DNA from 3 places in the Stenotrophomonas sp. PUT21 genome. Region 2 is predicted to be linked to each of the others. Evidence: predicted binding sites of a transcription regulator. Region 2 holds the regulator's gene; each other region holds the start of a gene.
The links. Region 2 encodes HrcA, which represses chaperone genes, less so after heat shock. Its sites were predicted from a motif close to TTNGCACTCNNNNNNNNNGAGTGCNAA; they were not measured.
Positions count from the first base shown of each region.

Region 1 (2,263 bases), 2.2 Mb from region 2:
CAAGGTGTTCCATGCCGGCACCACGCTGGACGCGCAGGGCCAGGTGCTCAGCGCCGGCGGCCGTGTGCTGTGCGTGGCGGCATTGGGCGGCACGGTGGGCGAAGCACAGCGCAACGCCTATGCCGGCGTCGGTGCCATCCACTGGACCCATGAGTTCCACCGGGGTGATATCGGCTGGCGGGCGATCGCACGCGAGCAGGGCTGAGCATCGAAGCGGGTCCCATCAAAGCGCTGGCGTCAGCGTCAGAAAGCAGAAAGGCCCGGCATCAGCCGGGCCTTTGTGCGTGACCGCGCCAGTCACTGCATCACGCAGTAAACAGCGCCTTCATCTTCTTCAGGGCGTTCGCCTCGACCTGGCGGATGCGCTCGGCGGACACGCCGTACTCATCGGCCAGCTCCTGCAGCGTCACCTTGCTGTCCGCGTCCAGCCAGCGACGGCGGATGATGTCGCGCGAACGCGCATCCAGCTCGGCCATGCCTTCGCGCAGCAACTGCAGCTGATTATCTTCGCTGTCCATCCGCTCGTACGCCATCGAAGGATCTTCTTCGTTGGCGCGCAGGTAGGCAGCCGGCGACGGCGGCGCATGATCGTCATCGTCATCGCTGGAGAGATCGAAACCGATATCGCGACCGGACAGGCGCGACTCCATCTCGAGCACTTCGCGCTCGGACACGTTCAAGTCCTTGGCCACCGCGCTGACTTCGGCCGCGTTCATCCAGCCCAGGCGGGTCTTGGACTTTCGCAGGTTGAAGAACAGCTTGCGCTGCGCCTTGGTCGTGGCGACCTTGACGATGCGCCAGTTCTTGAGGATGAACTCGTGCATTTCCGCACGGATCCAATGCACCGCGAACGACACCAGGCGAACGCCCATGTCCGGGTCGAAACGCTTCACCGCCTTCATCAGGCCGATGTTGCCTTCCTGGATCAGGTCGCCCAGCGCCAGGCCGTAGCCGTTGTAGCCACGGGCGACGTGCACCACGAAACGCAGGTGGGAATGGACCAGCTCGCGCGCGGCGTCCAGATCCAGCTCGTCGCGGAAGCGGCGGGCCAGATCCTGCTCGTCATCGACCGACAGCACCGGGATCTGGTGCACGGCACCGATGTAGGCGTCCAGCGAACCGAGCGCACTGGGAATCGGGAGATTGTTTGCCACAAGGGCAGTAGAGGTGTTCTGGCTCATAGCACTCATCTTAGCAGTCCCGGAATTGGACTGCTAAAGGGGAAAGAAGTTCCAGCGTTCTGTTCATGGGACGCTGGCACCGAAGACATCCCTAACGTACCGCGAAATGATGACAGTGGCGAGAGGCAGGAAATAGGAGATTTAATCCAATTAAATCAATTTGATAGAGGGATGAATTGGGCGGGCGCGCGTGTTTTCTGACTGAACAGGCCGGCGGGAAGCGCCCATTCAGCCCGGAAAGGTTGTCGGCAGTTCAGCCAGGCATGGCCTGGCTCTACCCGAAATCGCCCTTTTGCCCGGTCGTGCGATGGCGCCGCACCCGATCGCCCCACCGACGCCGACCGCCAACACCGCCATCGCCGGTAGTGCCACGCCATGCGTGGCAGGCCCAAACCGACCGAAGCCGCGCACCCACGGCCATGCGTGGCCGGCCCAACCCCACCGAAGCCTAGTAGTACCCCGCCATGTTCAGGAAGAACCCCTTCTGGTCGTACTTCAGCTCGGTCATGTCATCGCTGAACTCGGTGAAGTTGTAGCCCACCCCGACCTTGAAGTTCTCCCCGACCCGGCGGTCCACGCCCACCAGCCAACCCTTGCGCACGCCACCCTCGTGCACCTTCAACCAACGGTGCTCGGCCAGGCCTTCCCACTGTGCGAACAGGCGGTAGCGCAGCTGCAGCGCGGCGAAGTCGGCACGGCTGTCCAGCCACGCGCCCTCTCCCCGGCCCGTGCGGTAGTCGCCCCACCGCGAGGCCAGCTTGCCAGCCACTTCCCAGCGCGCGCCCAGCTGGCGGATGCCTTCAAGCGAGAGGATCTGAGAGCGCTGGTCGTACAGGTTGCCGCCCTCCTGCCCGAGCGAGGCCACATCGTAGAGATAGGTGAACTTGCCGAAGCCGGCCCAGCGGGTATTGTCGTGCGGGCGCCAGGCGAAGCCCATGTTGGTCTCCACCAGCTTGGCGTCGGCCAGGCGGTCGATGCGGTCTTCGGTATCGGCGTAGTTGGCGCGCAACGCGAAGCGCCAGTCTTCGTTGAGCTTGTACAGCAGGCGGTTGGTGGTCACCCACTGCTCGCGCTGTTCGGCG
Region 1 covers NZ_CP197645.1:3,539,631-3,541,893, forward strand. Annotated here, with positions in the region: gene purD (phosphoribosylamine--glycine ligase) at 1-205, shown strand, start outside; gene rpoH (RNA polymerase sigma factor RpoH) at 306-1,181, opposite strand; gene ACTT2I_RS16040 (hypothetical protein) at 1,630-2,263, opposite strand, start outside.
Region 1: a site for HrcA is predicted at 1,192-1,218, ahead of rpoH (RNA polymerase sigma factor RpoH). Genes of this name have one in related genera too.

Region 2 (2,263 bases):
GTCCATCAAACACAGTGTTCGATGGCGACCCAACGCGTTCAGCGTCCGGTCGATCGGCCGGGACATGCCCGGCCGACCAGCCCGCGGGTCAGTCGCGGGCCACCACGACCAGCGCCGGACGCAGCAGGCGGTCGTTGAGCAGGTAGCCCTTCTGGAACACCTGGACCACGCTGCCCGGCGCCGCGCCAGGCGCGTCGACCTGGCTGATGGCCTGGTGGTGGTCCGGGTTGAAGGTCTGGCCGGTCGGGTCGAGCAGGGTCAGGCCATTGTCGGCGGCGACCTTGAGCAGCTGCTTGTAGGTCAGTTCAAGACCTTCGCGCAGCGGGCTCGGGTCACTGCCGGCGGCATTGAGGCCGGCATCGAGGCTGTCGAAGACCGGCAGCAGCTCGCCGAGCAGCTTCTCATTGGCGAAGCGGCGCGCCTGTTCGACGTCGCGGGCCACGCGCTTGCGCTGGTTGTCCAGGTCGGCGCGCTCGCGCAGCGACTCCGAACGCAGCAGCGCCAGCTCGTTGTGCAGGCTGTCCAGCTGCTGCTGCAGGGACGGCTCAGCGGCCGGCTCGCCGGCGGGATTCTGGGATGCGATATCTGACTGATCTTGGTTCATTTCCGGATCCTTGGCGGTGACTCTCCGCCTCCACCCACCCCTATGTGGGCGCGGCTACGGGATTCAAGAGTCCAGAGCTGCTTTATGCGCGATCGCGGGACAATCCGCCGCCAGCGGACGAGCCCAGCGCGGCCCCGAGCACCTGGGCGGTGGCTTCCACCAGCGGAATCATCCGGTCGTACGCCATCCGCTTCGGGCCGATCACCCCCAGCACGCCCAGCACCTGGCCATCGGCCGAATACGGCGCGGTAACCAGCGAGACGCTTTCCAGCGGCATCACCCCGGTCTCCTCACCGATGAAGATGCGCACTCCCGGGGCCTGGATGGTGCGCTCAAGCAGCTGCAGGATCTCGCGCTTGCTGGCGAACACGTCGAACAGCTCGCGCAGGCGCTCCAGGTCGGACAGGTCCTGCACGCCCATCAGCCGGGTCTGCCCGGCCAGCACCATGTCATCGGCCGGCGGCACCATGGCCTGCTCGGCCAGCTCGATGCTGTGCGCCAGCAGCTGCTCCATTTCCGACTGCGCATCGCGCAGCTCCAGCAGCAGCCGGGCCCGGATCTCGGCCAGGGGCCGCCCGGCGCAGTTGGCATTGAGGTAATTGGCGACCTGCTCCAGCTCGCCCGGATCGAAGCTGCGGCGCGGTTCGATCACCCGGTTCTGCACTTCATTGTCGGCAAACACCAGGATCGCCAGCACCCGGCGCGCGTCCAGCGCCACGAAATCGATATGCCGGAACGCGAACTGCTCCCGGCGCGGGGCGCTGACCACCCCGACGAAATGGCTCATCGCCGAGAGCAGCTCCGACGCACTGCCGAGCAGGGCCTGGGTGCCGGTGCCGGTGGCCAGCTCGGTGCGCAGGCGGCTGAGCTCGCCCTCGCCCGGCGGCTGCATCTTGACCAGGCTGTCCACGAACACCCGGTAGCCGTGCGCGGTCGGCACGCGCCCGGCCGAGGTATGCGGCGAGCTGAGCAGGCCCAGGTCTTCCAGGTCGCCCAGGATGTTGCGGATCGTGGCCGGGCTGACGTCCAGGCCAGCATGCCGGGCAAGGGTCTGCGAGCCGACCGGCTCCCCATCTTGGATGTGGCGCGCGATCAGCGTCCGCAGCAGATGGCGGGCACGCGGGGCGAGATGGGACGCGGAAGGATGCATGGAATCAGCCTGTGAGACGCCCACTTAGATAATGGCTGCACGGGGCGTTGGCAAGTCATTGGAGACGCCCCCCGCCCATGCTAGCTTGCGCGGCTTGGAGTCGCCCCTCGTGTACAACGTAGACCATGCTTAGACATCTATCGATCAAGGATTTCGCGGTCGTCCGCGCCACCGAGCTGGAATTCGGCGCCGGCATGACCGTGGTCTCAGGTGAAACCGGCGCGGGCAAGTCGCTGATGGTGGACGCGCTGGGCTTTCTGTCCGGGCTGCGCGCCGACAGCGGCGTGGTCCGCCACGGGGCCGCGCGCGCCGAGCTCTCGGCCGAATTCGCGCCGCTGGCCGACGCCCCGGCGCGCCAGTGGCTGCGCGACAATGAACTGGACGACGAAGAACAGTGCCAACTGCGACGGGTGATCCGCGCCGATGGGGGTTCGCGCGCCTTCATCAATGGCCGCCCGGTGACGCTGACCCAGCTGACCGAGCTGGCCGGCATGCTGGTGGAGATCCAC
Region 2 covers NZ_CP197645.1:1,309,307-1,311,569, reverse strand. Annotated here, with positions in the region: gene grpE (nucleotide exchange factor GrpE) at 89-604, opposite strand; gene hrcA (heat-inducible transcriptional repressor HrcA) at 687-1,754, opposite strand; gene recN (DNA repair protein RecN) at 1,880-2,263, shown strand, end outside.

Region 3 (2,263 bases), 2.2 Mb from region 2:
CGACGTCCAGCTCGTTGTCCAGGCCCGAGCCTTCTTCAACGGTGATGACGCCTTCCTTGGTAACGCGGCGCATCGCTTCGGCGATGATGTTGCCGATCGACTCGTCCGAGTTGGCCGAGATCGTGCCGACCTGGGCAATGGCCTTGTCGTCAGCGGTCGGCTTGGAGATGTTCTTCAGCTCGGCGACGGCGGCGATCACGGCCTTGTCGATACCGCGCTTGAGGTCCATAGGGTTCATGCCGGCAGCGACGGCCTTGGCGCCTTCGCGGATCAGGGCCTGGGCCAGCACGGTGGCGGTGGTGGTGCCGTCGCCGGCGTCATCGTTGGTGCGCGAAGCAACTTCCTTCACCATCTGCGCGCCCATGTTCTCGAACTTGTCAGCCAGTTCGATTTCCTTGGCGACGGAGACGCCGTCCTTGGTGATGGTCGGCGCGCCGAAGCTCTTCTCGAGCACGACGTTGCGGCCCTTCGGGCCCAGGGTGGCCTTGACGGCATTGGCGAGAACGTTGACGCCGCGAACCATGCGGGCGCGGGCGTCTTCACCGAAACGAATATCTTTGGCAGCCATTGCGATTACCTTTTTTGTTGAGCCGGGCCAAGCCCGGCGTCATGAATGACGGAACGAAGCAATATCCGGCAGCGCCAGGCCAGGCCCGGCGACGCCCACTCAGCCGACGATGGCGAGGATGTCGTCTTCGCGCAGAACCTTGAACTCGACGCCTTCGGACTTGTAGCTGCTGCCGGCGTACTGGCCGTAGATGACCTTGTCACCGACCTTCAGCGACGGCGCGCGCACGCTGCCGTTGTCCAGGGGCTTGCCCGGGCCGACGGCCACGACTTCACCCTTGGTCGACTTTTCCTTGGCGGAATCCGGAATCACGATGCCGCCGGACGAGATTTCGTCGGCTTCGATCGGCTTGACTACGACGCGGTCATGAAGCGGCTTGATGCTCATGTGAGACCCTTTTAAGTTGTTGATTGGTCTAGGAAAGTCTGGCGATGTTAGCACTCGCACAGGGCGACTGCCAGCCACGCTCACGAAAAAACCCGACGGTGCGGGACAGAGCAGAGATGGTGCTGGCCCCTGCCCTTTCAAGGGCACCCGGCCGGATTTTTTTGCCGGCCGGCACCGGGACGTGAATGTTTGACCCAGTTCTCAATGCGAAAGGTCGAACCCGACAGGCCGATCGATGTGTCATCTGGATTGCGTAGATTCGAGCGGCACTGACCAATCACAAGGAGCCGTAGATGAGGTTGCTGACGCCGCTGTCCCTGGCCTGCCTGCTGGTAATTGCCACCAGCCCGGCCCGGGCCGATGTATTCATCAATGAACTGCATTACGACGACAGCACCCCGGCCGGGGATGTGGGCGAGGCGATCGAGGTGGTCGCCACCGCCGGTGAGGACCTGTCCGGCTACCGGCTCTACCTCTACAACGGCAGCACCCCCTCGGCCGCCGCGGTCTACGCCAACAACGCCGTCCCGGCCGGCACCGCCAGTTGCGGCAGCGCCCGGCTGGCCACGGTCAACTACCCCACCAACGGCCTCCAGAACGGTCCCAACGACGGCATCGCTCTGGTCGATGCCAGCGGCAAGGTGGTCCAGTTCCTCAGCTACGAGGGCACCATCACCGCCGCCGGGGGCCCCGCGGCGGGCCTGACCAGCCAGAACCTCCCGGTCAGCGAGACCAACAGCACCGCCCCGGGCACCTCCCTGCAGTTGACCGGCACCGGCAGCCAGTACGCGCATTTCACCTGGGCGGAATCGGCCGGGCAGACCTTCGACGCCTGCAACCCCGGCCAGACCTTCAGCGGCGGTGGCCCGACCGGCCCGAACACGGCGCCCTCGGTCACCGCGACCACCCCCGAACAGGGCGCCAGCACCTTCCCGGCCGCCGCCGACCTGAGCGTCACTTTCAGTGAGCCGGTCACGCTCTCCAGCGGCGCCTTCGCGCTGAGCTGCGGCCAGTCCGGCACGGTCGCGCTGAGCCACCCGACCACCAGTACCCGCTTCACGCTGGCCACCCACACCGCGCTGGTGGCGGGGGAAGCCTGCCGCTTCGACATCCGCGCCACCCGCGTAAAGGATGCCCAGGGCGCGCGCCCGGCCGCCGATACGCGCATCGCCTTCACCGTGGCCACCGCCACCCCGCCCGATCCGGGCAACCCCGGCACCCCGGGCGACTACTACGCGAAGGTGAACACCGCCACCCCCAGCCAGCTGCGCTGCTCGCTGCACGAGACCATCAAGGGCCACACCGCCT
Region 3 covers NZ_CP197645.1:3,504,517-3,506,779, forward strand. Annotated here, with positions in the region: gene groL (chaperonin GroEL) at 1-568, opposite strand, end outside; gene ACTT2I_RS15890 (co-chaperone GroES) at 668-955, opposite strand; gene ACTT2I_RS15895 (endonuclease) at 1,249-2,263, shown strand, end outside.
Region 3: a site for HrcA is predicted at 1,003-1,029, ahead of ACTT2I_RS15890 (co-chaperone GroES). Genes of this name have one in related genera too.